One region of the Enterobacter sp. fkY84-1 genome, then DNA from elsewhere that is predicted to be linked to it. Evidence: predicted binding sites of a transcription regulator. Region 1 holds the regulator's gene; the other holds the start of a gene.
What was found. Region 1 encodes Fur, which represses iron uptake genes when iron is present. Its sites were predicted from a motif close to ATAATAATGAGAACNACTATCAA; they were not measured.
Positions count from the first base shown of each region.

Region 1 (15,362 bases):
GAATCTGGAATACACCGTGATGTCCAAGCGTAAGCTGAACCTGCTGGTCACCGACAAGCACGTTGAGGGCTGGGACGACCCGCGTATGCCAACCATCTCTGGTCTGCGCCGCCGTGGCTACACCGCGGCGTCAATCCGTGAGTTCTGCAAGCGTATCGGCGTGACCAAGCAGGACAACACCATTGAGATGGCGTCTCTGGAATCCTGCATTCGTGAAGACCTCAATGAAAATGCCCCGCGCGCGATGGCCGTTATCGACCCGGTGAAGCTGGTTATCGAAAACTATCCGCAGGGCGAGAGCGAGCTGGTCTCCATGCCTAACCATCCGAACAAACCGGAAATGGGAAGCCGCGACGTGCCGTTCAGCGGCGAGATCTGGATTGACCGCGCTGACTTCCGCGAAGAAGCTAACAAGCAGTACAAGCGTCTGGTGCTGGGTAAAGAAGTGCGTCTGCGTAATGCTTACGTCATCAAAGCCGAGCGCGTAGAAAAAGATGCGGAAGGAAATATCACCACCATCTTCTGTACTTATGACGCTGAAACGCTAAGTAAAGATCCGGCGGATGGCCGCAAGGTGAAAGGCGTTATCCACTGGGTGAGCGCATCCCACGCGCTGCCGGTAGAGATTCGTCTGTACGATCGCCTGTTCAGCGTGCCTAACCCAGGTGCGGCGGAAGACTTCCTGGCGACCATCAACCCGGAATCTTTGGTGATCAAGCAGGGTTATGCGGAGCCTTCTCTGAAAGCGGCTGAAGCAGGCAAAGCGTTCCAGTTCGAACGTGAAGGATACTTCTGCCTGGACAGCCGTCACAGCACGGCGGAAAAACCGGTATTTAACCGTACCGTGGGCCTGCGTGATACCTGGACGAAGATCGGCGAATAATATTGCTGCTCTGGTCAATGAGAAACAAACGCCGCATTATGCGGCGTTTTTTTATTTAACGATCAGAGTATTAAGCCAGGGGTTAAAGTGGCGTCATGAAAATAACAGGTCAATGAGGTGCTACTTATTTTTTAAAAAAAAGTTTGTGCCATTACGAAATTCAAAAGGGTTATAAAAAAGGAAACCGATCCCACGCCTGGATACTGAAATAGCTGAGAATTTCCCGTCATTCCTCGCCTTCCTGTAAATGTTACAAAGCACTACCAATTATGTGCACTTCGTCATAATCCTGACCTTTGCCCGCTGAAAAGCATTGATAATTCGCGTCGCGAAAAATAACCTAAAGACGGTAGTTAATTCGAGGGTATTTAAAACTACCCCTGACCATTTGGTCTTTTTTATTTACGCCGTTTCAGGCGTTTTAATTCGTCAAAGAGGAATAATCTATGCGTACGTTCAGTGGCAAACGTAGTGCGCTGGCGCTGGCTATTGCCGGTGTGACAGCAATGTCGGGCCTGGTGATTGCGCCAGAGGCAAAAGCAGCGGGTTTCATCGAAGATTCTACCCTCACGGGCGGTATTTATTACTGGCAGCGTGAGCGTGACCGTAAAGACGTCACTGAAGATAAATACAAAACCAACCTCTCGCACTCCACCTGGAACGCCAACCTGGACTTCCAGTCAGGCTACGCCGCGGATATGTTCGGTCTGGATATCGCCGCGTTCACCGCGATCGAAATGGCGGAAAACGGCGACAGCGGCCACCCGAACGAAATCGCCTTCTCCTCCAGCAACAAAGCCTATGATGAAGACTGGTCCGGGGATAAGAGCGGTATCAGCCTCTACAAAGCCGCAGCGAAATTTAAATACGGCCCGGTCTGGGCGCGTGGGGGCTATATTCAGCCAACCGGCCAGACGCTGTTAGCCCCACACTGGAGCTTTATGCCGGGTACCTATCAGGGTGCAGAAGCCGGGGCTAACTTTGACTACGGTGACGCAGGTGCGCTGAGCTTCTCCTATATGTGGACCAACGAGTACAAAGCACCGTGGCACATTGAAATGGACAAGTTCTACCAGAACGATAAGAAAACCAAAGTCGATTACCTCCACTCGCTGGGTGCGAAATACGACTTCAAAAACGATCTGGTTCTCGAAGCGGCATTCGGCCAGGCGCAAGGGTATATCGATCAATACTTTGCCAAGGCCAGCTATAAGTTTGATATTGCGGGTAGCCCGCTGAGTACCAGCTACCAGTTCTACGGTACGCGCGACAAAGTCAGTAACGGTGGCGTCAATGATATCTACGACGGCACCGCGTGGCTGCAGGCGTTAACCTTCGGCTACAAGGTCGGTCAGGTTGATTTGCGTCTGGAAGGCACATGGGTGAAAGCGGAAGGGCAGCAGGGCTACTTCCTGCAGCGTATGACCCCGACCTATGCTTCCTCCAACGGTCGTCTTGATATCTGGTGGGATAACCGCTCCGATTTCAACGCCGACGGTGAGAAGGCGGTCTTCTTCGGCGCCATGTATGATCTGAAAAACTGGAACCTGCCGGGCTGGGCGGTGGGCGCTTCTTATGCTTACGCCTGGGATGCAAAACCAGCCGACATGGCAACACCGGATGCTTACTACGATCCAAACTATCGCCTGAAAGAGTCTTCCTACAGCCTGGATGCTATCTATACCCTGCAGGATGGCCGCGCGAAAGGCACGATGTTCAAACTGCACTTCACCCAGTACGACAACCACTCCGATATCCCGAGCTACGCGGGCGGTTACGGCAACATCTTCCAGGATGAACGTGACGTGAAATTCATGGTTATCGCACCGTTCACCATCTTCTGATGAATCGTCCGGCGGGTTAGATCCCGCCGGACCGGAGACTGCAAATGATGAAAAAAATCGTAATCGTCGCGCTGTTGGCATCGGGGCTGGTGGCGTGTGCCCAGACTCAGGCACCGAAAGAGGACTCCCGTCTCAAGGAGGCCTACAGCGCCTGCATTAATACTGCGGAAGGTTCGCCGGAGAAGATTGAAGCCTGCCAGAGCGTGCTGAACGTGCTGAAGAAAGAGAAAGCGCACGAGCAGTTCGCGACGCAGGAGAATGTCCGCGTGATGGATTACCAGGCCTGTATCCAGGCACGTAAAACCGGTAACGATCAGGAAGTGGCGAAGCGTTGCGATAAGATCTGGAACGAGATACGCAATAATAATAAATAAGTTGCTTTACGCCCGGTGGCACTGTGCCACCGGGCTTTTTTCTGGCAAAAAAAAGCCAACCTTACGGCTGGCTCAGAGTATGAACACTCACTTATTTTGCGTCATGCGCATGTTCATTTTCGCGGCAATCGCCTTCAGCGCAGTGACCATAAAGGTACAGGCTGTGGTTGGTCAGACGGATGCCGTGACGCGCGGCGATTTCACGCTGGCGCGCTTCGATAGAGTCATCGCTAAATTCAATGACCTTGCCACAGTCGAGGCAGATCAGGTGATCGTGGTGCTGCTGCTGGGTCAGTTCGAAGACAGATTTACCACCTTCGAAATTATGACGGGTGACAATGCCCGCGTCATCAAACTGGTTCAGCACGCGATAGACGGTAGCCAGCCCAATCTCTTCACCCATGTCGATAAGACGTTTATAAAGGTCTTCCGCACTGACATGGTGATTGTCTGGACCCTGAAGCACTTCGAGGATTTTTAACCGAGGAAGCGTAACTTTCAGGCCAGCCTTCTTTAATGCGGTATTGTTGTCAGTCATGCGGAATCTGTCCTGTTGCTAAACGATTCACTTCTGTAGGAAGTGACAGAAAATGCACCCGGGATAATGCGTCTCATTATAGAACTGCCATGGCTAAATGAAAACTGCAAGTCTCAGGCAAAATATGCTTATAAAAATGGGGTATCACCAACAAACTTGCTCGGTGGAAAACCACATTTTATCAGGGAGACATTGTACAGGTCTGGGCGAAAAAGTTAAAAGATTGTAGCAATTAATTTAATCGGTTTGACCTGGTGCGCGGGCGCAACCGCCGTTGCGCCGCGATAAAAATCAGGCGTTGAGAATATCGTCCAGGTGCAGTTCTTCACGGATCTGCTTAACCCATTTCTCGACGCGCTCTGCAGTCAGTTCTGGCTGACGGTCTTCGTCGATGGCCAGACCCACGAAATGATCGTCATCGGCCAGGCCTTTGGACGCTTCGAAGTGGTAACCGGCGGTTGGCCAGTGGCCGACGATTACAGCGCCATTCGGCTCAATGATGTCGCGGATGGTACCCAGCGCGTCACAGAAGTACTCGGCGTAGTCTTCCTGGTCGCCACAGCCAAACAGGGCAACCAGCTTACCGTTGAAGTCCACTTCTTCCAGCGTCGGGAAGAAATCATCCCAGTCGCACTGGGCTTCGCCGTAGTACCAGGTCGGAATACCCAGCAGCAGAATGTCATAGCCTTCGAGATCTTCTTTGCTGCTCTTGGCGATGTCATGCACATCAGCAACGTCTTTACCGAGCTGTTTTTGAATGTTTTTCGCGATATTTTCGGTATTGCCGGTATCACTGCCAAAGAAAATGCCGATGATTGCCATGAGTAAAATAACCTCTTGAAACTTAATAGTATGGTGGCGCAATTCGGCCACGGATAAGGGCAATAATAGCAGAACTGGCAACCCTGCGGAAACAGCTATCGCGCAGGACTGCACTCTGTGCTACATGAAAAGGGTAATTAAGGGAATTTTCAGACTTATGCCTGGCTGCGCAGCATCTCAAGCTGGGCGATCAACATCTCTTCAATGAGCTCGCTGCGGCTAATATTTCGCGCGTCGGCCAGCTCGTTAAGCGCATCGACCGCGTCGGCGTTGAGCTTCAGTTCGACACGCTTAAGCCCACGATTTTTATCGCGTTTAAGCTGATTGCGTTTATTGATACGCAGCTGTTCATCGCGCGAAAGCGGATTCGTCTTCGGTCGTCCCGGGCGACGCTCATTCGCGAACAGATCTAGTGTCGTACGGTCCGTTTGTTCTTTGGCCATGATTCTGAGACTTCGGGGGAAACACGCCGCCCTGCTAATGCCCGGGCGATAAGCGCGCCATCATACATCACCAAAAACGGCGCGCCAACGACTGGAAGCCCGCAGCCTTCCAGTCGCTCTCTTTTTAATCAATTTGCAGTATCAGCAAGATAGCGGCGAATGGCGCGCAGCACGGCGTCAGGTTTTTCCGCATGCACCCAGTGTCCGGCTCCGGCAATGACGTGGGCACGAGCCTGCGGGAATTGCGCCAGTATGGCGTCGCGGTACGCGTCGGTAACGTAAGGGGAATTGCCGCCGCGAATAAAGAGGGTAGGGTGTGGCCAGGCGGGTACGGTTTGCCAGCCCACAATATTGTTGTACTGGTTCCAGAGCACCGGCACGTTAAAACGCCATTGCCCGTCAACAAACGACTTCAGCAGGAACTGGACGACGCCTTCTTCATCAAGATGCTCACGCATGACGGCAGCCGCCTGCTGACGCGTCGCGGCACCCGCTTCGGTGACCGCATTGATAGCGGCAAAAATTTCGTCGTGACGGCGGACGTCGTAATCCACGGGCGCAACATCAATCACCACCAGGCCGTTAATACGCTCCGGGGCCAGCGCCGTCAGGGCCATCACCGCTTTACCGCCCATTGAATGCCCGATGAGGGTCACCTTTTGCAAGTCGTTGGCATCCAGCGTATCCCGCAGATCCTGCGCCATCGCGGCGTAGGTCATCTCGTCGGAACGGCCGGAAAGACCGTGATTGCGCATATCGACCTGAAGAATATCGTGGTCGGTAACCAGATCGCGCGCCAGCACGCCCAGGTTATCCAGGCTGCCAAAAAGCCCGTGAACCAGTACGATGGGAGAATTATTGTTCGGCGATTGTGCAGTTTGCGCTCGGGTATTCAATTTCATGGCAAAGTTCTTTTTTTACGTATGTCAGGTTAGGGTATCATGTTGTCCATTCTGCCGCCCGGCTGCAAGGTTCCAGTTTAATCTGACTTTTGCCGCCAACCTGGTTTGACGCTATCCGCTGTTGGGATTTGACCTTATAATCCCAATGACTTGTATTCAGATAAGATATCGCACTGGATTAAGATGAAAACAATCGAAGTTGATGACGAACTCTATCAGTATATTGCCAGCCAGACGCGGCATATCGGGGAGAGCGCGTCCGACATTTTACGGCGCATGCTTAAAATTTCCGCCGCTTCACAGCCTGCTACCCCAGTCACCAAAGATGTCGTGTCTCAGCCAAGCGTTGTTGCACAAGCAAAACCTGCCGTGACACCGGCTAAAGATAAAGTGCGCGCGATGCGCGAGCTGCTGCTCTCCGATGAATATGCGGAGCAAAAAAAGGCGGTTAACCGCTTTATGCTGGTGCTGTCTACACTTTATTCACTGGATAACAAAGCGTTTGCTGAAGCGACCGAGTCGCTGCACGGCCGTACTCGCGTCTACTTCGCGGGCGACGAGCAGACGTTGCTGCAAAATGGCAATCAAACCAAACCCAAACATGTTCCTGGCACCCCATACTGGGTGATCACCAATACCAATACGGGCCGCAAGTGCAGCATGATTGAACATATCATGCAGTCCATGCAGTTCCCGGCGGAATTGATTGAGAAGGTTTGCGGTACAATTTAACCCTTGCATCAGAAGGACCCGGTAATGGCAAATCACAGCCGTGCAGGCCAACCTGCACAACAAAGCGATTTGATTAACGTCGCTCAGCTGACCGCGCAGTATTACGTGCTGAAGCCGGTCGTGGGCAACGCAGAACACGCAGTGAAGTTTGGTACATCTGGTCACCGCGGCAGCGCGGCGCGCCACAGCTTTAACGAACCGCACATTCTGGCCATTGCTCAGGCCATTGCGGAAGAGCGCGCTAAAAATGGCGTTACCGGTCCTTGCTACGTGGGGAAAGATACCCATGCCCTGTCTGAACCGGCCTTTATCTCCGTGCTGGAAGTTCTGACAGCGAACGGCGTTGATGTGATTGTTCAGGAGAACAACGGCTTCACCCCAACGCCTGCGGTCTCTAACGCCATCCTGGTACACAACAAAAAGGGTGGCGCGCTGGCTGACGGTATCGTGATCACGCCATCCCACAACCCGCCGGAAGACGGCGGCATCAAATACAACCCGCCTAACGGTGGCCCGGCAGACACCAATGTCACCAAAGTGGTGGAAGATCGTGCGAACGCCCTGCTGGCTGACGGTCTGAAAGGCGTGAAGCGCATCTCTCTGGATGCGGCCATGGCGTCCGGCCACGTAAAAGAGCAGGATCTGGTTCAGCCGTTCGTGGAAGGGCTGGCGGAGATCGTCGATATGGCGGCCATCCAGAAAGCCGGCCTGAAGCTAGGTGTGGATCCGCTGGGCGGCTCCGGTATTGAATACTGGAAACGTATTGCCGAGCACTACAAGCTGGATCTGACCATCGTGAACGATCACGTCGATCAGACCTTCCGTTTTATGCACCTGGACAAAGACGGCGCGATCCGTATGGACTGCTCCTCCGAGTGCGCGATGGCGGGCCTGCTGGCGCTGCGTGATAAATTCGATCTGGCGTTTGCGAACGACCCGGATTACGACCGTCACGGTATCGTCACTCCTGCCGGGCTGATGAACCCGAACCACTATCTGGCCGTTGCGATCAACTACCTGTTCCAGCACCGTCCGCAGTGGGGCAAAGAGGTGGCTGTCGGTAAGACGCTGGTGTCCTCCGCGATGATCGACCGCGTGGTCGAGGCGCTGGGCCGCAAGCTGGTGGAAGTACCTGTGGGCTTCAAATGGTTTGTTGACGGTCTGCACGACGGCAGCTTTGGCTTCGGTGGTGAAGAGAGCGCGGGGGCCTCTTTCCTGCGCTTCGACGGCACGCCGTGGTCAACCGATAAAGACGGCATCATCATGTGCCTGCTGGCGGCAGAAATCACCGCGGTCACCGGTAAAAACCCGCAGGAACATTACAACGACCTGGCAGCACGCTTTGGTGCGCCAAGCTATAACCGTATTCAGGCCAGCGCAACGTCTGCCCAGAAAGCGGCCCTGTCCAAACTCTCTCCGGAGATGGTCAGTGCAAGCACCCTGGCGGGCGATCCGATCACCGCGCGTCTGACGGCGGCACCGGGTAACGGTGCGTCTATTGGTGGTCTGAAAGTGATGACCGAAAACGGCTGGTTCGCTGCGCGTCCATCCGGTACGGAAGATGCGTATAAAATTTATTGCGAAAGCTTCCTCGGCGCTGAGCATCGTCAGCAGATTGAGAAAGAAGCGGTAGAGATTGTCAGCGAAGTGCTGAAAAACGCGTAAGTGCGGTTTGTGTGCCGGGCGGCACTGCGTTTGCCCGGCCTACAACAACGATCGTAGGCCCGGTAAGCGCTAGCGCCACCGGGCTTTTTTCAACTGTGCTTATTCTTCAATTCAAACCGCGGTGACACCAGACCGTACAGCGTCCAGCCCATAAAGGTCACCATCGCACCATACAGCATCGCTTCCTGTCCGGAGGAATAGAGCGCATAGAAGCTGTAGATTGCGCCAATCAGCGCCACGATATTGGCCGCACGCGCCTTGCGCGGATCCACCTTCGCAACCTTCTGAATAATCACCAGCGCCGCCATCGACAGAATATACGGAATGATGTTCGTCACCACCGCCAGGTTGACCAGCACGTTGAACTGGCTGTTCAGCGACGGGCTAATGGTCATCAGCGACAATCCGCTCTGGAAGATAACAATCGCCAGCATGCCCTGCACCGGCGCATCGGCTTTGGTCACACGGGAGAAGATTTTTGGGAAGTAACCTTCATCAGCCGAAGATTTAAATACCTGTGCGATGGTGAACTGCCAGCCAAGCAGTGAACCGCAGCATGACATGACCATCAGACCCATAATCACTTTCCCGACTTCCGGCGTGAACATCTGCGCGAAGGCCAGCCCGAACGGCGCCGTGGAGTTGGCCAGATCCATGTTCGGAACGATGCCCGCAATGACGTTCGTCGAGACGATATAGATCACCGCCGCGCCCAGCGTACCGCCGAGGACCGCAATCGGCACGTTCTTTTCAGGGTTATCAACCACTTCTGCGTTCGCGCAGGCGGATTCCAGGCCCAGGAAGGCCCAGAGCGTCATGGCGATAGAAGAGCCGACTGCGCTGAAGAACGGCACATGGTGCGGGTTCCAGGAGTTAGCGTACAGGGTCGGGCTGAACCAGAACCAGCCGATGATGCACAGGCCGACAACCGGAATAATCACGCCCCAGACGGTGATGCTGGAGAGCTGTCCGGTGATACGCGCCCCGCCAAAGTTAGCCACGGTGCAGATCCACAGCACGCCGATGGTGGCCAGGCCAATCTGTACTGGGCTAAGCGTCGCGCCAAACAACTCCGTACCGTAGCCCACGGCGGAGATGGCAATCGCCACGTTGGCGATCAGCAGTGACACCCCGTAGGTATAGTTGGCCATAAAGTTGCCAGACTTACCAAAGGCATACTCGGCGTAGCCCCCCATGCCGCCTGACTTGCGGCTGAACATCCCGCACTTGGCAAACGCCCATGCCAGCGCCATCGAGCCGACGGCGGTCACCAGCCAGGAGATAATTGAAATGGTTCCTACTTCGGCAAGCTTGGTGGGCAGCATAATGATCCCTGAACCCATCATGTTCACCATGGTGAGGATGGTCAGCTGCACCACGCCCATCTTATTGGACTTGCTCATAATTTCTCTCCTTTCAGCAGCGCGGGCTGAGCGGCGGGTTGTTTGATGACGTTACAGCGAACCTGTTTGCGGCCCTCGCACTCTTCGACGTACACACCCTGCAGCTCCGGCGCGAAGCCCGGCAGCAGGTTGATGCCTTCTTCCAGCGCGGCGAAGTAGCGCAGCACGGAGCCGCCCCAGACCTCCCCTGGAACCACGCACAATACCCCCGGTGGATAAGGGAGGGCGCCTTCGGCGGCGATGCGGCCTTCCGCGTCGCGCAGGGAGACCAGTTCCACTTCTCCGCGCAGATAGGCGTAGTTCGCGTCCTGCGGGTTCATCATCACGCGCGGGAAGTGAGACTTGCGGAACATCTCTTTCTGCAGCTGTTTGACATTGTGACGGGCGTACAGGTCATGCATCTCCTGGCAGATCTGGCGCAGGGTGTAATCCGCGTAACGTTCCGGATGTTGTCTGCAGATGGAAGGCAGCACCTCTTTTAGTGGAGCATCGCTCTCGAGCAGTTTTTCGAAACGCACCAGCTGCGCCACCAGCTGCTGCAGCTTGCCCATATCTTCCGCAGGCGTGAGCAGGAACAGGATCGAGTTGAGATCGCATTTCTCCGGCACGATGCCGTTTTCACGCAGGAAGTTGGCGAGGATGGTGGCAGGCACGCCGAAGCCGTCATACTCCCCGGTGCGGGCGTTAATGCCCGGCGTGGTCAGCAGGAGCTTGCACGGGTCGATAAAATACTGATGCTCGGCGTAGCCTTCAAAAGCGTGCCAGTTTTCACCCGGTACGAAGTGGAAGAAGCGCAGATCGGTCGCAATCTCCGCCGTGTCCCAGCTTTCCCACGGACGGCCATCCACTGTCTCCGGCACGAACGGGCGCAGATACTGGCAGTTCTCCAGGATTAGTTTTCGCGCCTCAATACCGTTCACCACGCAGTCCATCCACATGTTGCGGCCGCTCTGGCCTTCATGCATACGGGCGTTGATGTCCAGCGCGGCAAACAGCGGATAGAACGGGCTGGTGGAGGCGTGCATCATAAAGGCATTATTCAGCCGCTTATGCGGGACATAGCGCTGCTGGCCTTTGATATGGCTGTCTTTCTTGTGGATTTGCGAGGTCTGGGAGAAGCCGGCCTGCTGTTTATGCACGGACTGGGTAACCAAAATCCCCGGGTCGTTTTCGTTCAGCTCCAGCAGCAGCGGCGAGCAGTCGGCCATCATTGGAATAAACTGCTCGTAACCCACCCAGGCCGAGTCAAACAGGATGTAATCACACAGGTGCCCAATCTTATCCACCACCTGGCGGGCGTTGTAGATGGTGCCATCGTAGGTGCCCAGCTGGATCACCGCCAGACGGAACGGACGCGCATCGCGTGCACGGCCGGGTGCGACTTCTGCCACCAGCTCGCGAAGATAGCTTTCTTCAAAACAGTGGGCGTCAATGCCGCCGATAAAGCCGTACGGGTTGCGCGCGGTTTCCAGATAGACCGGCGTTGCGCCTGCCTGGAGGAGGGCACCGTGATGGTTGGATTTGTGGTTATTACGGTCGAACAGCACCAGGTCGCCCGGGGTGAGCAGGGCGTTCAGCACCACTTTGTTGGATGACGAGGTACCGTTGAGCACGAAGTAGGTCTTATCGGCATTAAAGACCTTCGCCGCATGCTGCTGTGCGATGCACGGCGCGCCTTCGTGGATCAGCAGATCGCCCATTGCCACGTCGGCGTTGCACAGATCGGCGCGGAAAAGCGTCTCGCCAAAGAAATCAACGAACTGATTGCCGGCAGGATGGCGGCGGAAGAACTGGCCGCCCTGATGCCCCGGGCAGTCAAACGCGCTGTTGCCCTGTTTTACATAGTCGACAAGGGCGCGGAAAAACGGCGGGCGCAGCTGGGTTTCATACTTCAGGGCAGCCGCCTCCAGCTGGCGTCCATAAAAGTCGTTGCTGGTGTCTGAATACTCAAATACGCCATGAATGCGCGATAAATAATCTGCCGGAATGAATTCTTCTTTATGCGTCGCGACAAAAACAGGAATGCCAAATCCGGTGGCTTCTATTTCTTCCAGTATGCCGTCGGTAATATCACTGACCGCCAGCACAATAGCGGCAACGTCGATATAATCCGAGGCCCGGACATCCACCAGTTCACGCTGGGTGGTAAAGCAATCCGGACATGCGCGGCTGGCTGCGATTTTTAAACTTTTCATCTTTCTCTCTTTATTTTAGGTAATAAGCGTCCCTCGATTTCTTGCAAAAAAGAAATCGATAATTTTCCGGAAAAAAAGCAAAGGGTGGCCGCTGATTAAAATCAGTACATTGCTTTTTGAGGATTGAAATTCAGTCCGCCCGGTGCGGATGGGTCTGAATCAAAATGAATGAGCGCACGCGTTCACAGGCAATGGCCTGTAAAATAAGAGGTTTCAGGGTAACCTGTAAGCGAATGCGCCAGAAGTCGAAGGACTACCGGGCATTAAAGAGATGAAAGTCAAAGCAGTTTCGGTGGGCAAACATCATGATATGTGTTGTCCGCCTTATATGGGGCATTAAACGATTGTTGTTTTCCATGATTTATTTTCCTTTCAGTAATTGAAAGCACGGTCATTTTATCCAGGAAAACGCGATTAACTGTGAAGGAGATCACCGTTAACCGATCATTTTAGAAATAAATAGTCGTTTTTGATGAATATCGCAGATCAAAATTCTGATTTGTTGGTATCTGGTTAATAGGATGTATTGCAAATGTTTTAAATGGGCATAAATAACCCAAAAAATATCGAGTGGATTATTTATGAAATATTTTCTGAGAGATTTTGATTTTATTTAAAAATAAAATGAATAGTTATTCAGAGCATAAACCGATAACCGATACCGGTTTCAGTTAATAAATGGCGAGGGCGAGCGGGGTCGACTTCGAGTTTCTGACGAAGATGGCCCATATATATGCGTAAATAGTGACTATGTTCCACGGCGTTGGGTCCCCACACCTGACTTAACAGCTGGCGCTGGGTGAGAACCTTGCCGTGATTGTTGAGCAGCACGGCGAGCAGGCGAAATTCGATGGGCGTGAGGTGAATTTCCTCTTCGCCGCGCACAATGCGCCGCGCGGCCAGGTCAACCCGGATATCCCCAAACGTGTAGGTTGGATCGGCAGGCGTGGTGGCGCTGTGGCGACGCAGCGCCACGCGAAGGCGAGCCTGTAGCTCGCCGATGCCAAACGGTTTAATCAGGTAGTCATCCGCCCCGGCATCCAGCGCGGCGATTTTATCCGTCTCTTCAGTACGGGCGGAGAGCACCAGAATCGGCATCTGGCTCCACTGACGGACTTCACGAATAAAATCGATGCCGTCACCGTCCGGGAGACCCAGATCGAGGATCACCAGGTCCGGCTTGCGGGTGGCGGCTTCAATTAACCCCCGCTGAAGCGTACCTGCATCATGGACGCGCAGACCGTCTCCTTCCAGCGCAGCGCGCAGAAAACGGCTAATGGCGATCTCATCTTCAACAATCAAGACGTTGATCACAAATCCTCTGGTAATTCATTAAGTTCTGGCGGGGTTTCCAGAGGAAGTGTAACACAAAAACGCGCACCGCCTTCCGGACGATTCTCCGCGGAAATGGAGCCGCCATGCACGTCAATGATCGCCTGGCAAATGGCCAGCCCCAGCCCCACGCCCGGAATGGCCGACTCCTTATTGCCGCGCGCGAATTTCTCGAAAATAGCCAACTCCTGCCCGGCAGGAATGCCCGGGCCGGTATCCCAGACGTCAAGGCGAAGCGCGCCGTCGTCCACCGTCGCATCCACCCCAATCTGCGCGCTGGCGCCCGCATATTTGGCGGCATTTTCCAACAGGTTGATCAGCACCCGTTCAAACAGCGGACCATCAACATGAATTAAGGTCAGGGGCTCGGGCATGTTCAGCGCAATATGTCGCCCGCCCAGGCCGGGTTCGAGCATTTTCAGCGCGCTGCCCACCACCTCTTCCAGCGTGAGCCACTCTTTTTTGAGGTTAAATCCACCCGACTGGATACGCGCCATGTCGAGCAGGTTATTCACCAGGCGTGTGGTATTCAGCACGTGCTGGCGGATCTCGCTGGCCTGAAGTGCATGCTTCGAGCCTTCCGCCGCCAGGTCCAGCGTCAGAATTTCTGACTGACCGAACAGGACGGTGAGCGGGGTACGCAGATCGTGAGACAGCGCCGCCAGCAGCGAGTTACGAATGCTTTCACGCTCGCTTGCCAGCCGGGCCTGTTCCTCGCTGGCGGTGAGGGCCAGTCGTTCCAGCGCGCTGGCAACCAGCAGCGTAAACGTCTCCAGTAAACGCTGCTGTTCGGGGATCATCAGCTGGCGCAGGTTGGAAGGCTCCACGATGACCAGCCCCTGATTTTTATCGGCGCTGCGCAGGGGCAGAATTTGGTAGGGCACGCCGGGGAGGGTGTCGGTCCCTGCGCCCGCCGGTAAGCCTTTGTCAAAGCTCCAGCGCGCGATGGCTTCGTCCCAGGGCGTCATGCCTGTGGCGGAGGTCAGCGGGCGCAGCTTGCCGTGTTCGTCCGGGAGTAAAATCAGGTTGCTGGCATGAAACGTCGAGCGGATAAACTGCTCGCTGGTCTGCACGATATCCAGCGGCGTGCGGCCCACCGCCAGCGATTTCGACATCTCATAGAGATGGCGCGTGCGCTGTTCGCGATAGCGGGCGATGCGGGCCTGATAGCGCACGCCCGCCGTCAGATTGCCGATCACCAGCCCGACGGTGAGCATGACGGCAAAGGTGAGGATGTACTGCACGTCCGAGACGGCGAGCGTCCCGCGGGGGGCAATAAAGAACAGATCGAAGCTGATGACGTTGATCACCGTCGCCAGGACCGACGGCCAGCGCCCGTAGAAGAGCGCCACCACCACCACGCCCAAAAGGTAGATCATCACCAGGTTGGCGGCATCAAACGCGATCAGCCACTGGCTGGCAATCACGGTAATCAGGGCGCAGAGCACGACGGCGACGAGACAGCCGCGAAGCTGAATGCGCCATTTATCGCTGAAGGTACGGCTGTCCGGCGCGCGATTGGGTAAGGGGGTAGGTTTGTCATCCAGCGCCACGATCACCAGATCCAGATCCGGCGCTCGACGGGCCAGCTTGTCGGCAAAGGATTCGCGGCTAAACCAGCGCCGATGCTGACGACGGCCAATGACGATTTTCCCCAGGTTATGCTCGCGCGCGTAGCGCAGAATGGCTTTATCTTCCTGCGGATCGGAAAGGGTGGCGGTTTCCGCGCCCAGCTCCTGCGCCAGGCGCAGCGAACTCAGGATCGCGCGACGCTGGTTTTCGGGCAGCGCGTGCAGCTGCGGCGTTTCAACATACACCGCATGCCAGACGCTGCCAAATTTGGCCGCCAGGCGCGCGGCGGTGCGGACAAGCTTTTCATTGCCGCTGCCGTGGCCCACGCACAGCAGGATGGCGTCCCGGGTGTGCCAGACGCGTTCCTGTCCCTGTAAATCGCGCCAGGCGCGCATCTGATCGTCCACCCGGTCGGCGGTTCGGCGCAGGGCCAGCTCGCGCAGGGCAATCAGGTTGCCTTTACGGAAGAAATGTTCGATGGCGCGCTCGGCCTGGCCGGCGATATAGACTTTGCCTTCGTGCAGGCGCTGGCGCAAATCATCGGGCGGCAGGTCGACCAGCACCACCTCATCCGCGGAATCAAAGAAGGGATCCGGCACCGTCTCGCGTACCTGAATGCCGGTCACGCCGCTGACCACGTCGTTCAGGCTTTCGAGA
Region 1 is NZ_CP169393.1:1,276,462-1,291,823, forward strand. It holds gene glnS (glutamine--tRNA ligase) at 1-883, shown strand, start outside; gene chiP (chitoporin ChiP) at 1,330-2,727, shown strand; gene chiQ (ChiQ/YbfN family lipoprotein) at 2,775-3,101, shown strand; gene fur (ferric iron uptake transcriptional regulator) at 3,193-3,639, opposite strand; gene fldA (flavodoxin FldA) at 3,931-4,461, opposite strand; gene ybfE (LexA regulated protein) at 4,617-4,904, opposite strand; gene ybfF (esterase) at 5,033-5,806, opposite strand; gene seqA (replication initiation negative regulator SeqA) at 5,990-6,538, shown strand; gene pgm (phosphoglucomutase (alpha-D-glucose-1,6-bisphosphate-dependent)) at 6,563-8,203, shown strand; gene potE (putrescine-ornithine antiporter) at 8,293-9,606, opposite strand; gene speF (ornithine decarboxylase SpeF) at 9,603-11,801, opposite strand; gene speFL (leader peptide SpeFL) at 12,055-12,159, opposite strand; gene kdpE (two-component system response regulator KdpE) at 12,438-13,115, opposite strand; gene kdpD (two-component system sensor histidine kinase KdpD) at 13,112-15,362, opposite strand, start outside.

Region 2 (15,362 bases), 1.7 Mb from region 1:
CTGGGATACCGTCTTTGTTGCGTTTGAAGTCAACAATACGATAAGCCTGCTTGTGGCCACCACCGATGTGACGAGTGGTGATACGGCCATTGTTGTTACGACCACCGGATTTGCTGTTTTTTTCCAGCAACGGAGCAAAAGGTTTGCCCTTGTGCAGCTCAGGGTTAACCACTTTAACTACGTGGCGACGACCCGGAGATGTCGGTTTACATTTAACAACTGCCATTGTATTACTCCTCCGACTTACTCAGCGCCGCCAACGAAGTCCAGATTCTGGCCTTCTTTCAGGGTGACGTAAGCTTTTTTCCAGTCGCTACGACGACCGATACGCTGTCCGTGACGTTTAACTTTCCCTTTAACGACCAGGGTGTTAACGACTTCGACTTCGACTTCAAACAGTTTCTGCACAGCAGCTTTGATCTCTGCTTTGGTCGCGTCTTTAGCAACTTTGAGAACGATGGTGTTTGTTTTTTCCATCGCAGTAGACGCTTTTTCAGAAACGTGCGGTGCGCGAAGCACCTTCAGCAGACGTTCTTCACGAATCATGCCAGCATCTCCTCAACTTGCTTAACAGCATCAGCAGTCATTACGACTTTGTCGAAGGCGATCAGGCTAACCGGGTCGATACCAGTCGCATCGCGTACGTCAACCTTGTGCAGGTTACGTGCGGCCAGGAACAGGTTCTCGTCCAGCTCACCGGTGATGATCAGCACATCTTCCAGAGCCATGTCTTTCAGTTTCTGTGCCAGCAGCTTAGTTTTAGGCGCTTCAACAGAGAACTTCTCGACAACGATCAGACGATCCTGACGTACCAGTTCGGACAGGATGCTTTTCAGCGCGCCGCGGTACATCTTTTTGTTAACTTTTTGACTGTGGTCCTGTGGACGCGCAGCGAAGGTCACGCCACCTGAACGCCAGATCGGGCTCTTGATAGAACCTGAACGCGCACGGCCGGTACCTTTCTGGCGCCATGGCTTTTTGCCAGAACCAGTTACTTCAGCACGAGTCTTCTGAGCACGAGTACCCTGACGAGCACCAGCTGCATAAGCAACAACAACCTGGTGAACCAGCGCTTCGTTGAAATCACGACCGAAGGTAGTTTCGGAAACAGTCAGCGCGCTCTGCGCGTCTTTCAATACTAATTCCATTGCTATCCCCTTACGCCTTCACAGCTGGTTTAACGATCAGGTCGCTACCGGTTGCACCCGGGACCGCACCTTTAACCAGCAGCAGGTTGCGCTCAGCGTCAACACGTACTACGTCCAGGCTCTGAACGGTTACACGTTCGTTACCCAGCTGACCTGCCATTTTCTTGCCTTTGAACACTTTGCCCGGAGTCTGGTTCTGACCGATAGAACCCGGAACGCGGTGAGACAAGGAGTTACCGTGAGTAGCGTCCTGGGTACGGAAGTTCCAGCGCTTAACGGTACCAGCAAAACCTTTACCTTTAGAGGTACCGGTTACGTCAACTTTTTTAACGTCAGCAAACAGCTCAACGCTAATGTCCTGACCTACGGTGAACTCTTCGCCTTCAGCAAGGCGGAATTCCCACAGACCACGGCCAGCTTCTACGCCAGCTTTAGCGAAGTGACCCGCTTCTGGTTTGGTTACACGGTTAGCTTTTTTAGCACCAGTGGTAACCTGAATAGCGCGGTAGCCATCGTTAGCCAGATCTTTAACCTGAGTAACGCGGTTTGCTTCAACTTCGATTACGGTTACTGGGATAGAAACGCCATCTTCAGTGAAGATGCGGGTCATACCCACTTTTTTACCGACTAAACCAATCATTGTTTCAACCTCTCAATCGCTCGATGACCTGATTAACCCAGGCTGATCTGCACGTCTACACCGGCAGCCAGATCCAGACGCATCAGAGCATCAACGGTTTTCTCAGTTGGCTCAACGATGTCAACCAGACGCTTGTGAGTGCGGATTTCGTACTGATCGCGCGCGTCTTTGTTAACGTGCGGAGAGATCAGAACGGTGAAGCGCTCTTTGCGGGTCGGCAGCGGGATCGGACCACGGACTTGCGCACCAGTGCGCTTAGCAGTCTCGACGATTTCCGCGGTTGATTGATCGATCAGACGATGATCAAACGCTTTAAGGCGGATACGGATTCTTTGGTTCTGCATGAGACCAGAGCTCCAATTATTTTATAAACGAAAATGATTACTCCTCAAACCCATTACGATTGATGGGAGAGTGTAACCGTTCTTACGTAGCTCCCCAATTGGGAGCATTGTTGAGTAACAAAATGAGCTACTCTGGTTCTGATTGAACCCGCCGTCAATTACGACAAGCCCGCGCATTATACGTAAATCTGGGCAAGACGCAAGTGCCGTTTAGAAATTAAGCGCCAATGTCGCAGGGTGTGTAAGAGCGCGCAACGTTTTATGCAATGTATTCTGCGGCGATGCTTTGTTTCGAGCCGCTACGCATCTCCGTTTTTTGTGCATTGCCGGACAGGCCGATTATAACGACTATGCGCTCAAACCCGTTTGAGGCCTTTTAAATGCTGACCACCCTCCCCTTTCTGCTGATCTATCTTTTACTGACAGCCTTACTTGTAAATGCCGATATTCGCTACGGTCTGCTTCCCGATAAATTTCTCTGTCCGCTGCTATGGGCGGGGCTGCTCTTTCAGCTCTGTATCCAACCTGATTTTCTGCCGAGTGCGGTGGCGGGTGCGATGGCCGGATATATTGCCTTTGCCGTTATTTACTGGGGCTATTGGTTTATCTGCCGGCGTGAAGGGATGGGATATGGCGATGTGAAGTACCTGGCGGCGCTTGGTGCATGGCATGGCTGGTGCGTACTGCCTGCGCTGGCGTTGCTCGCGGCGCTGATGGCGCTTCTTTGTATTCTTGTTTTTTCGGTAATCCGCCCTGATAAGAAAGCAATAAAAAACCCGCTGCCTTTTGGGCCATTTCTGGCAGCAGCGGGTTTATGCGTAGGGTGGAAGACGTTGGTTATTCTTCCACTTTAATCTGTGACTGAAGATAGTTTTGCAGGCCGATTTTAGCAATGAGATCCAGCTCTGTTTCCAGCCAGTCAATATGCCCTTCTTCATCGGCCAGGATCTGGATCATCATATCTCGGCTGACGTAGTCATATACGCTGTCAGCATAGGCAATGGCTTCACGGAGATCTTTGGCACCTTCAAGTTCTAGCCTGAGGTCGGAACGCAGCATCTCTTCGACATCTTCTCCGATGCCCAGCTTGCCGAGATCCTGCAGGTTTGGAATGCCTTCAAGGAATAAAATACGCTCGATGTATTTATCAGCGTGTTTCATCTCATCGATAGATTCATGGTACTCAACGTCGTTTAAACGTTTGAGTCCCCAGTTTTTGAACATTCTCGCGTGAAGAAAATACTGGTTGATTGCGACAAGCTCATTTCCCAATAATTTATTGAGATAACTTATGATTTTAACATCACCTTTCATTATATAGTCCCTCCGCTTCCACTCATTGAAGCGTAGATCGGGCTACAGGGATGTCAAAAAAAAGATGGGCGCTTAGGCGATCTCTTTGTATTCCGGGATCTGCATCAGCTCGTCCTGCATGATCTCTCGCGCAGCACGTACGCATTTACCGCATTGATTTCCCACCGGAACAAATTTGCGAAGCTGCTGGAATGACTGGGGCTGAAACTGGCGAACGGCCTGACGTATTTTTTTGTCGCTTACACCATTACATAAACAAACGTACATAGAAACTCCCGTTCAAATTATGCGCAAAGTGTAAGTGAGAATGGTTATGATTACAATAGCACAAACGCCAGAATGCGGGGCGGGAGCAGGCAAAAAATGCGAAATTTTGTGACGACGCCTGAGCGGTAGAAAACAAAAAAGGACGCCGAAGCGTCCTTTTTTAATTCAGGGATAATTAATTAGCCCAGAACTTTAGCAACAACGCCCGCGCCAACGGTACGGCCGCCTTCACGGATTGCGAAACGCAGACCGTCGTCCATCGCGATTGGGTGGATCAGAGTCACAACCATCTTGATGTTGTCGCCTGGCATTACCATCTCAACGCCTTCTGGCAGTTCGATGGTACCGGTCACGTCAGTAGTACGGAAGTAGAACTGTGGACGGTAGCCTTTGAAGAACGGAGTATGACGGCCGCCTTCGTCTTTGGACAGGATGTACACTTCAGATTCGAACTTGGTGTGTGGCTTGATTGAGCCTGGCTTCGCCAGAACCTGACCACGTTCGATTTCTTCACGTTTGATACCACGCAGCAGAACACCAACGTTCTCACCAGCACGGCCTTCGTCCAGCAGTTTGCGGAACATTTCAACGCCAGTACAGGTAGACTTCGCAGTCTCTTTGATACCAACGATTTCAACTTCTTCACCAACTTTGATGATACCGCGCTCTACACGACCGGTAACAACGGTACCACGACCGGAGATGGAGAATACGTCTTCGATTGGCAGCAGGAATGGCTTGTCAATCGCACGCTCTGGTTCTGGGATGTAAGAATCCAGGAAGCCAGCCAGTTCGATGATTTTCGCTTCCCACTCAGCTTCGCCTTCCAGCGCTTTCAGAGCAGAACCACGAACGATTGGAGTATCGTCGCCTGGGAAATCGTACTGAGACAGCAGTTCACGAACTTCCATCTCTACCAGTTCCAGCAGCTCTTCGTCATCAACCATGTCGCATTTGTTCAGGAACACGATGATGAAAGGAACGCCTACCTGACGACCCAGCAGGATGTGCTCACGAGTCTGAGGCATTGGGCCGTCAGTCGCAGCAACAACCAGGATCGCGCCGTCCATCTGCGCAGCACCGGTGATCATGTTTTTAACATAGTCGGCGTGGCCTGGGCAGTCTACGTGTGCGTAGTGGCGAGTCGGGGTGTCGTATTCAACGTGGGAAGTGTTGATGGTGATACCACGAGCTTTTTCTTCTGGTGCGTTATCGATCTGGTCGAATGCACGAGCAGAACCACCGTAGGTTTTAGCCAGAACGGTAGTGATTGCAGCAGTCAGGGTAGTTTTACCATGGTCAACGTGGCCGATAGTACCAACGTTGACGTGCGGTTTTGTACGTTCAAATTTTTCTTTAGACACGGCTATATTCCTTACTATAGTGCTCTCCCCTGTGGAGAGAGCACGGGACTTAGGTTTTAATCCTGTGGATTACTTACCACGGGCTTCAATAACGGCCTGAGCAACGTTGTTAGGCGCATCATCATACTTCAGGAATTCCATGGTGTATGATGCACGACCTTTGGTCAGAGAACGCAGCTGAGTTGCATATCCGAACATTTCAGACAGCGGAACTTCAGCGTGGATCTTAACGCCAGTTACTTCGGATTCCTGACCACGCAGCATACCGCGACGACGGCTCAAGTCACCGATAACGTCACCGGTGTTCTCTTCAGGAGTTTCTACTTCAACCTTCATGATTGGCTCAAGCAGAACTGGTTTTGCTTTCTTAAAGCCTTCTTTAAAGGCAATAGACGCAGCCAGTTTAAACGCCAGTTCAGAGGAGTCAACGTCGTGGTAAGAACCGAAGTGCAGACGAACACCCATATCAACAACCGGATAGCCAGCCAGAGGGCCCGCTTTCAGCTGTTCCTGGATGCCTTTATCAACGGCTGGGATGTATTCGCCAGGAATTACACCACCTTTGATGTCGTTGATGAACTCGTAACCTTTCGGGTTAGAGCCCGGCTCCAGTGGGTACATGTCGATCACAACGTGACCGTACTGACCGCGACCACCAGACTGCTTAGCGTGTTTACCTTCAATGTCGGTAACTTTCGCGCGAATCGCTTCGCGGTAAGCAACCTGAGGTTTACCCACGTTCGCTTCAACGTTGAATTCACGCTTCATACGGTCAACGATGATGTCCAGGTGCAGTTCACCCATACCAGCGATGATGGTCTGGTTAGATTCTTCATCAGTCCATACGCGGAATGATGGGTCTTCTTTCGCCAGACGGCCCAGAGCCAGACCCATTTTTTCCTGGTCAGCTTTGGTTTTTGGTTCAACCGCGATGGAGATTACCGGCTCTGGGAATTCCATACGCTCCAGAATGATCGGGTGATCCGGGTCACACAGGGTGTCACCAGTGGTCACGTCTTTCAGACCGATAGCTGCAGCGATGTCGCCCGCACGAACTTCTTTGATCTCTTCACGTTTGTTAGCGTGCATCTGTACGATACGGCCAAAACGCTCACGCGCCGCTTTCACGGAGTTCAGGATGGTGTCACCGGAGTTAACCACACCAGAGTAAACGCGGAAGAAGGTCAGGTTACCCACGAATGGGTCGGTAGCAATTTTGAACGCCAGTGCAGAGAATGGCTCTTCGTCGCTTGCGTGACGCTCAGCCGGGGTATCTTTACCGTCGTCCAGGATGCCGTTGATCGCAGGAACATCAACTGGGGATGGCAGGTAGTCAACTACCGCATCCAGCATCGCCTGAACACCTTTGTTCTTGAACGCAGAACCACAGGTTACCAGGATGATTTCGTTGTTCAGAACGCGCTGACGCAGAGCTTTTTTGATCTCTTCTTCAGTCAGTTCTTCACCACCCAGGTATTTCTCCATCAGCTCTTCAGAAGCTTCAGCAGCGGATTCGATCAGGTTCTGGTGCCATTCGTCAGCCAGGTCCTGCATTGCAGCTGGGATATCTTCGTATTCGAAGGTAACGCCCTGGTCTGCATCGTTCCAGTTGATGGCTTTCATTTTCACCAGGTCGATAACGCCGGTGAAGCCTTCTTCAGCACCAATTGCCAGCTGCAGCGGAACAGGGTTCGCGCCCAGACGGGTTTTGATCTGACCAACAACTTTCAGGAAGTTAGCACCCATACGGTCCATTTTGTTAACGAACGCGATGCGTGGAACTTTATATTTGTTCGCCTGACGCCATACGGTTTCAGACTGTGGCTGAACACCACCAACTGCGCAATAAACCATTACCGCGCCGTCAAGAACACGCATGGAACGTTCTACTTCGATGGTGAAGTCAACGTGCCCTGGGGTGTCGATGATGTTTACGCGATGCGGTTCGTACTGCTTAGCCATACCTGACCAGAATGCAGTAGTCGCTGCGGAGGTGATAGTGATACCACGCTCCTGCTCCTGTTCCATCCAGTCCATGGTGGCTGCGCCGTCATGAACTTCACCGATTTTGTGGTTTACACCGGTGTAGAACAGAATACGTTCGGTAGTAGTGGTTTTACCGGCGTCGATGTGCGCACTGATACCGATGTTACGGTAGCGTGCGATGGGTGTTGTACGAGCCATTTGATTCCTCGTTTATATCTTTAGGCGTTCAGTTAAGTTACCCAGAGCGGGCGGCTTCTCTGAAGCGCCCGCCTGGTGACTAAGACTCCGAAGGGATTACCAACGGTAGTGTGCGAACGCCTTGTTGGCTTCTGCCATACGGTGAACGTCTTCACGTTTCTTAACTGCAGTACCTTTGTTGTCTGCAGCATCAGAAAGTTCGTTCGCCAGACGCAGAGCCATGGATTTATCACCGCGTTTACGAGCAGCTTCAACGATCCAACGCATTGCCAGGGCATTACGACGAACCGGACGAACTTCAACTGGAACCTGATAAGTAGAACCACCAACGCGGCGGGACTTAACTTCTACAGTTGGGCGAACGTTGTCGAGAGCGACTTCGAAAGCTTCCAGTTCATTTTTACCAGAACGCTGAGCCAGGGTCTCCAGCGCGCTGTATACGATTGCTTCTGCAGTAGATTTTTTACCATCTACCATCAGGATATTTACAAATTTTGCCAGCAGTTCTGATCCGAATTTCGGATCTGGAAGAATTTTACGCTGACCAATGACGCGACGACGTGGCATGGGAATACTCCGTTGTTAATTCAGGATTGTCCAAAACTCAAAGAGTTTAGTATGACATTAAGATAAATCAGTTTGGCCTTACTTAACGGAGAACCATTAAGCCTTAGGACGCTTCACGCCGTACTTGGAGCGAGCCTGCTTACGGTCTTTAACACCTGAGCAGTCCAGCGCACCACGAACGGTGTGGTAACGAACACCCGGAAGGTCTTTAACACGACCGCCACGGATCAGGATCACGGAGTGCTCCTGCAGGTTGTGACCTTCACCACCGATGTAGGAAGTCACTTCGAAACCGTTAGTCAAACGCACACGGCATACTTTACGCAGTGCGGAGTTTGGTTTTTTAGGAGTGGTGGTATATACACGAGTACATACACCACGTTTCTGCGGGCAGGCTTCCAGCGCAGGCACGTTGCTTTTCGCAACTTTGCGTGCACGTGGTTTGCGTACCAGCTGGTTAACTGTTGCCATTAAATAGCTCCTGGTTTTAGCTTTTGCTTCGTAAACACGTAATAAAACGACCTCATACAATATGAGGACGCGAAATTTTAGGGCTACGTCGAAAAGGTGTCAAGAAATATACAGCGATCTCAAATCACCAGTTCATTTGACTGGCGTGCGTCACAGTAAGATTGACGAAATCAGTATAGCCAACCACGTCAATTTTGGCTGAAATTTGACCAGAAAGACCCCGCGCATCCAGATCGTCTTTCAGCGCAGAAACTGTTATGGGGGCATTCGTGAGCATTTCAACGAAGCGGCTGCCTTCAAGTGCGGCAAGCACGCCGTCCTGAATCAGCAGCAGGTCATCACCGTCGCGCAGCATACTCAGTAACGCGTCGATATCACATTGCCATGGTGAATGGCTCAGAGTATGGAGCATGGCAGCCTCAGAAAGTCAGAACGGTGTCGTAGTGGGAAAGGTGTTCGCGCAATGCCGCAGAAGAGACGACGGTCACATCCAGCACGAAAGGCGTCTTCTCATCCAAACCGCGAGCGGCCAGCGAGTCGGCGCAGACATACAGGGTTTCAATGTCATACAGCGGCAGCACTTTAAACGTAGCGATGTAATCCCGCGCCAGAATGGCCTGTGGCTGCTGATCCGCCAGAAGCTGAAACACACCGTCCCCTAAAAAGAAGACGCCGATATCTTCGGTCAGCGCGGACGTCGCAAGTAACGCATCCAGCCCTTCGCGGCCAGAAGCGCTCCCGTGCGGTGCAGACGCAAAAACAAATGCCACGCGCTTCATCAGAATTGCACCACTCTGTCGCAGGTGAGCGCCGCCTGTGCCAGCGCACCCAGACCGCTTAACGAAAAACCGGGCTGCAGGTTAGAACCCGATAAACCAAGACGGGCGGCTTCGGTTGCATCGGTCACGCCGCGGCGCAGTGCCGCCGCCACGCAGATGTGCAGTTCTACGCCCTGCTTTTCGTTTAATGCCTGCCAGCCGCGCACCACATCAAACTCATCGCTCGCCGGTGACGTAAACTGGTTCGCGTTATACACCCCTTCCCGATAGAAGAAGACGCTCGCCAGCTCATGTCCGGCTGCCAGCAGCGCATGCGCAAACTGCAGCGCGCTGCTGGCCTGCTGAGTCCCGTACGCCGGGCCTGTCACCATTAACGCATAACGCATTACTTATCTTGTCCCAGGAAATCACCGCTTTTGAACTGGCGAATATAGAGGTAGACCGTGTGCTTGGAGATGTTGAGACGATCGGCCACCTGGTTGATGGCGTCTTTAATATCAAAAATCCCTTTTTCATAGAGATTGAGCACGATCTGGCGATTCTTGGCGTTGTTCGAGACGTTGCGGTCGGCATTCACCTCTTCAATGGTGAACTCAAGCGTCTGCGTGACGAGATCTTCGACGGAAGAGGCAAAGTTAACAGAAGAGCCAACATCCGGCGTTTCGGGTGGAATAAAGGTGCTCATGATCTGCGAGAAAGGCACATCAAGGTTCATGTTGATGCACAGCAGCCCAATTACACGATGCTCGCGGTTTCGAATCGCGATGGTTTCTGATTTCATCAGCACGCCGCTTTTGGCGCGGGTGAAATAGCATTTGGAGACGCTGCTGTCCGCGCCGGTCATGTCATGCAACATACGCAATGCAAGGTCGGTAATTGGCGAGCCAATTTTACGGCCAGTATGCTCACCATTCGCAATGCGGATGGCGGAACACTTCAGATCTTGCAGGGAGTGCAATACGATTTCGCAGTGGGAGCCAATGAGCATCGCTAACCCGTCCACTACCGCTTCATAGGATTTCAGAATATCGAAGTCGGTCTGGTCAAAAGGACGTTGATCCAGCAAATCAAGTTCACTGGTTTCGTTGGTTAAAAGCGACCTGGACATGAAAAAAACACTCCTTTTCAGGAGCCTGTCGTTAGGTTTTCAGGGCAGGCTCATTATCTACACGGACAACTAAATTAATACAGCGTGCCTAACGCTTTCCAGTGTTAATTATATCTGCCCCACAATAAAAAACCGCCGCCTTAAAGGCGGCGGTTTTTTTTCAGCATTACTTCTTAGCAGCATCGGCTTTATCGTCAGCCGGTGCGTCTGCCTTGGCATCCGCTTTCGGTGCCGGTTTGATGTCCAGCAGCTCTACGTCAAAGACCAGCGTAGAGTTGGCAGGGATCCCCGGAACGCCGGTTTTGCCATAGGCCAGATCCGGTGGGATGACCATCTTGATCTTGCCGCCTTTCTTGATGTTTTTCAGGCCTTCAGTCCAGCCAGGGATCACACCATCCAGACGGAAGGAGAGCGGCTCACCACGGGTGTAAGAGTTATCGAACTCTTTACCGTCGATCAGCGTACCTTTGTAGTTCACGACAACCGTGTCGCTGTCTTTAGGTGCATCGCCGGTGCCTTCTTTCTCAACTTTGTACACCAGGCCAGTCGAAGAGGTTTTCACACCCTTCTCTTTAGCGAAGGCATCGCGGTAGGCTTTGCCTTTCGCTTCGTTGTCTTTAGCGTCCGCGTCCATCTTAGTCTGCGCGGCGCCCTTCACACGCGCTTCGAACGCCTGCAGAGTCTGTTCAATTTCCTGGTCAGACAGCTTGCTCTTATCGGCAAATGCGTCCTGAACGCCTGCGATCAGCTGAGCTTTATCCAGTTTGATGCCCAGTTTCTCTTGTTCTTTCAGAGAGTTTTCCATGTAACGACCCAGAGATGCGCCCAGTGCGTAGGCGGATTTCTGGTCGTCATTTTTGAACGCTGCTTTGCTGTCTGCAGTGGCAGCAGGCTTCGCAGCAGTATCAGCAGCGAATGACAGCGGCGCGTTCAGCGCAACAGCCATCGTCGTCGCCAGCAGCGTTACTTTAAACAGTGATTTCATCCATATCTCCAGGGCCTGGGGACTCTCACCCCAGCGTTAAACGTAAATGAGTGACGTACTATAAAACGTTGCAGAAGAAATCTACAGACAGACACGTCCAATTCTCGCCACTTTTCAGACTATTTTTGTTTAAATAAGTTTCTTGCCAGAGGGATGCGAACTGTACTTAAGGATAAACTCAGTTAAACTGCGCCGCCGCTGGGCCATTATGGCGAATCTGAAATAAACGAGGTGAATGATGAAGGATACAACGATAGAAGCGAGAATGGCTGAGCTGGAAAGCCGCCTGGCTTTTCAGGACATCACCATCGAAGAGCTAAACCAGACCGTGACCGCACATGAGCTCGAAATGGCGAAACTGCGGGATCATATGCGCCTGCTGACGGAAAAGCTGAAGGCTACGCAGCCGTCGAACATCGCCTCTCAGTCAGAAGAGACGCCACCTCCTCATTATTGAGGCGTAAAAAAAGCGGGATAATCCCGCTTTTTTATTTTCCGCATGACGGAATTAGTGGCAGCCGCAGCCGCCGTTACCGCAACCACCTTTACCGTGGCCGTGGTCATGACCATGGTCGTGGCCGTGACCACCGCAGCAGCCGTCGTGGCCGTGATCGTGGTCATGGTCGTGACCGTGCGCACCGTGAACGTGGCCATGAGCCAGCTCTTCTTCGGTCGCTTCGCGGATCGCAACAACTTCTACGTTGAACTTCAGGTTCTGGCCAGCCAGCATATGGTTGCCGTCAACCACGACGTGGTCATCTTCCACTTCGGTGATTTCAACAGGAACCGGGCCCTGGTCGGTTTCCGCCAGGAAGCGCATGCCAACCTGCAGTTCGTCAACGCCCATGAACACGTCTTTAGGAACGCGCTGAACCAGGTTGTCGTCATACTGACCGTAAGCGTCGTTCGCGCCTACAGCAACGTCAAATTTGTCGCCAACTTCATGACCTTCCAGCGCGTTTTCCAGGCCGGAAATCAGGGAACCGTGACCATGCAGGTAGTCAAGCGGCGCACTCACCGGAGACTCATCAACCAACACACCGTCTTCTGTACGTACCTGATAGGCCAGGCTGACCACCAGGTCTTTTGCTACTTTCATGATATCTCCTGAGCGTGGGAAAATTGCTGGCGCAGATTGTAGCGGAAATCTGCACCTGTGTACCCTTTAGCTTAAAAAAACTCAGGGCATATCGCTAGTCCGGATGAAAAATCCCGATAACTTGCTCTTCTTTGCGAACGTGCTCGCGCGCCTCTTTGTCGGCCTCACGCATCTGGTGACCGCACTTAACACACTCAACAACATCAATATTATTTTCCCGCCACATCGCCAGGGTATCTTGCGCCTGGCAGGTCGGGCATTTTGCACCCGCGATAAAGCGTTTACGTACAGCCATCTTTCGTTACCCTTATTCAAATTCATCCCAGCCATCGAGCTGGCGTCGTTCCTGCTGCATCTCGCGCTGGAAGATCTCCTCCAGCTCGCGACGCGCTTCCCGCACGCGGGAGATCTGCGCCGTATCGGTATGGACCGGCATCAGCTCGCGCAGCATCCGCATATCCAGCCGGCGGAAATGCATCTGGGCGCGCTGCGCCTGATGCGGATGCATGCCAAGCGAGATCAGCGCCTTGCGCCCCAGCTCCAGCGCACTGGAGAACGTCTCACGGGAGAAGTGTTTCACACCCGCCTGCAATAATTCGTGAGCTTCAACACGTCCCCGCGCACGCGCCAGAATATGCAGATGCGGGAAATGCTGCTGGCACAGATCCACCAGCTTCATCGTGTCTTCCGGGTCGTTACAGGTAATCACGATGGATTCGGCCGCCTCTGCCCCCGCCGAGCGCAGTAGCTCGAGCTGGGTCGCATCGCCGTAGTAAACCTTGTAGCCATATTTGCGCATCAGGTTGACCGCGCTGATATCCCGCTCCAGCACCGTAATGCGCATTTTGTTCGCCATCAGCAAACGGCCGATTACCTGTCCAAAGCGGCCAAAGCCCACCACGATCACCTGGGGCTTATCGTCTTCCACCCACGGCGCTTCGTCTTCGTCGTCTGCCGGGTTCAGGCGGCGCGACAGCAGTCTATCCACCATCTTCATCAGCAGTGGCGTGGTCATCATGGACAGCGTGACCGTTACCAGCAAAAGCGCCATCTGATCGTCTTTAAACAGCTTCTGGGACGAGGCGGTAGAGAACAGCACAAACGCGAACTCACCTCCCTGGCTCAACACGCTCGCAAACTGCATGCGCTCCGAACTGCGCAGGCCGTAAATGCGCGCCATAACGTACAGCACCAGCGTTTTCACCGCCACCAGGATAGCGACGCTCACCACAACCCACAGGAGATGGGTATAGAGCACGCCAAGGTTGAGCGCCATCCCCACCGAAATAAAGAACAACCCCAACAGCAACCCTTTGAAGGGATCGATGGCAATTTCCAGCTCGTGGCGGTATTCACTTTCCGCCAGCAGCACCCCGGCGATAAAGGTCCCGAGCGCCATCGACAGCCCCAGCGCGTCCATAAACAATGCCGACCCCAGCACCAGCAGCAGCGTCGCGGCGGTAAACACCTCGCGCACGCCGGACGCGGCAATAAAGCGGAATACGGGACGTAACAGGAAACGTCCGCCAATCAGCATCCCCGCGAAGGCCAGCACCTTCATCGCGATTTTCGCCCAGTCGAAGTGGTCGTCGCCGGAGCCCGCCAGCAGCGGCACCAGCGCCAGCGCCGGGATGACCGCCAAATCCTGGAACAGCAGCACCGAAAAACCCAGCTGACCGGCTTCGTTACGGTTCATCCCCTTGTCGCGCATCAGCTGCAGGGCCATCGCCGTCGACGACATCGCAAGGCCTATCCCGCCGATCACCGCCGCCTGCCAGGAGAAATTCGTCAGCATTAACAGGCCACCCAGAATCGCGGCGCTGAGCAACACCTGAGCGGCACCTACGCCAAAGATGGAGCGTCGGAGCTGCCACAATTTTGAAGGGTTAAGCTCAAGGCCAATGATGAACATCAGGAACACCACGCCCAGCTCGGAGAAGTGGAGTATTTCATCCACATCGCTGATGAATCCCAGTCCCCAGGGGCCAATGGCGATCCCCGCCAGCAGATACCCCAGTACCGCACCGATACCAATACGCGCTGCAAGCGGCACCGCGACGACGGCCGCAAATAAAAACAGCACCCCGGCGAGGAGCAAATTCGATCCTTCCATTAACGCCCTCCTGCCGGAATCGGTGACGCCAGCCATTCACCGTAGGCTCTGGCGTGGCTGGCCAGCTCTTTCGGATCCTGACGACGGGCCCAGTAGACAATAATCGGGCTCATCCAGTGCATACGGCACATGGCCGCCGTCAGCTCAAAAGGCCGCAGAATGTCGCTCATCGGATAGCGGTTCAGCCCGTCGTGGCGGTAGGCGCTTTCGGGTTCACCGGTCGTAATCACACTACGCCAGTACTTTCCCGCCAGCTGGTTGCCCCCCACCCCGCTGGAGAAGCCCCGACTCAGCACGCGGTCCAGCCACTCTTTGAGCAGCGCCGGACAGCTGTAGGTATAAAGCGGATGCTGGAACACAATCACGTCATGCTGACGCAGCAGTTCCTGCTCGTAAGGAATATCAATAAAGAAATCAGGATAGTGCGCGTAGAGATCGTGCACCGTCACGTTGCTGAGCTGAGTAGCCGGCTTAAGCAGCACCCGGTTTGCCACCGAGTCCTGAGATTCCGGATGGGCATACAGCAGCAGCACTTTTGCTGTCTGAGACATCATTCCCCTCCCGGTCTTGTTTCTGTTTTTGTGTATCGTCGCTGTTTTGGGCTACCATGACGGCCCGGTGCGGAAAATGGCCCACACCTTACATTATCATAATGACAAATTAACATAGTCGGAACATACGGCGCTTCTATGATTGTTTTCTCCTCGTTACAAATTCGTCGCGGCGTGCGCGTCCTGCTGGATAACGCCACTGCTACCATCAACCCGGGCCAGAAAGTGGGTCTGGTCGGCAAAAACGGCTGTGGTAAATCCACCCTGCTGGCGCTGCTGAAAAACGAGATTAGCGCGGATGGCGGTAACTTCACCTTCCCGGGGAACTGGCAGCTCGCCTGGGTAAACCAGGAGACGCCCGCGCTGAGCGAACCGGCACTCGACTATGTTATCGACGGCGACCGCGAATACCGCAGGCTCGAAGCGGA
Region 2 is NZ_CP169393.1:4,287,840-4,303,201, forward strand. It holds gene rplB (50S ribosomal protein L2) at 1-226, opposite strand, end outside; gene rplW (50S ribosomal protein L23) at 244-546, opposite strand; gene rplD (50S ribosomal protein L4) at 543-1,148, opposite strand; gene rplC (50S ribosomal protein L3) at 1,159-1,788, opposite strand; gene rpsJ (30S ribosomal protein S10) at 1,821-2,132, opposite strand; gene ACEPLT_RS20575 (prepilin peptidase) at 2,513-2,986, shown strand; gene bfr (bacterioferritin) at 2,970-3,446, opposite strand; gene bfd (bacterioferritin-associated ferredoxin) at 3,519-3,713, opposite strand; gene tuf (elongation factor Tu) at 3,893-5,077, opposite strand; gene fusA (elongation factor G) at 5,147-7,261, opposite strand; gene rpsG (30S ribosomal protein S7) at 7,358-7,828, opposite strand; gene rpsL (30S ribosomal protein S12) at 7,925-8,299, opposite strand; gene tusB (sulfurtransferase complex subunit TusB) at 8,424-8,711, opposite strand; gene tusC (sulfurtransferase complex subunit TusC) at 8,719-9,078, opposite strand; gene tusD (sulfurtransferase complex subunit TusD) at 9,078-9,464, opposite strand; gene ACEPLT_RS20625 (helix-turn-helix transcriptional regulator) at 9,464-10,186, opposite strand; gene fkpA (FKBP-type peptidyl-prolyl cis-trans isomerase) at 10,353-11,171, opposite strand; gene ACEPLT_RS20635 (protein SlyX) at 11,410-11,628, shown strand; gene slyD (peptidylprolyl isomerase) at 11,680-12,270, opposite strand; gene ACEPLT_RS20645 (YheV family putative zinc ribbon protein) at 12,365-12,565, opposite strand; gene kefB (glutathione-regulated potassium-efflux system protein KefB) at 12,578-14,383, opposite strand; gene kefG (glutathione-regulated potassium-efflux system ancillary protein KefG) at 14,383-14,934, opposite strand; gene ACEPLT_RS20660 (ABC transporter ATP-binding protein) at 15,073-15,362, shown strand, end outside.
Region 2: a site for Fur is predicted at 3,748-3,770, ahead of bfd (bacterioferritin-associated ferredoxin). Genes of this name have one in related genera too.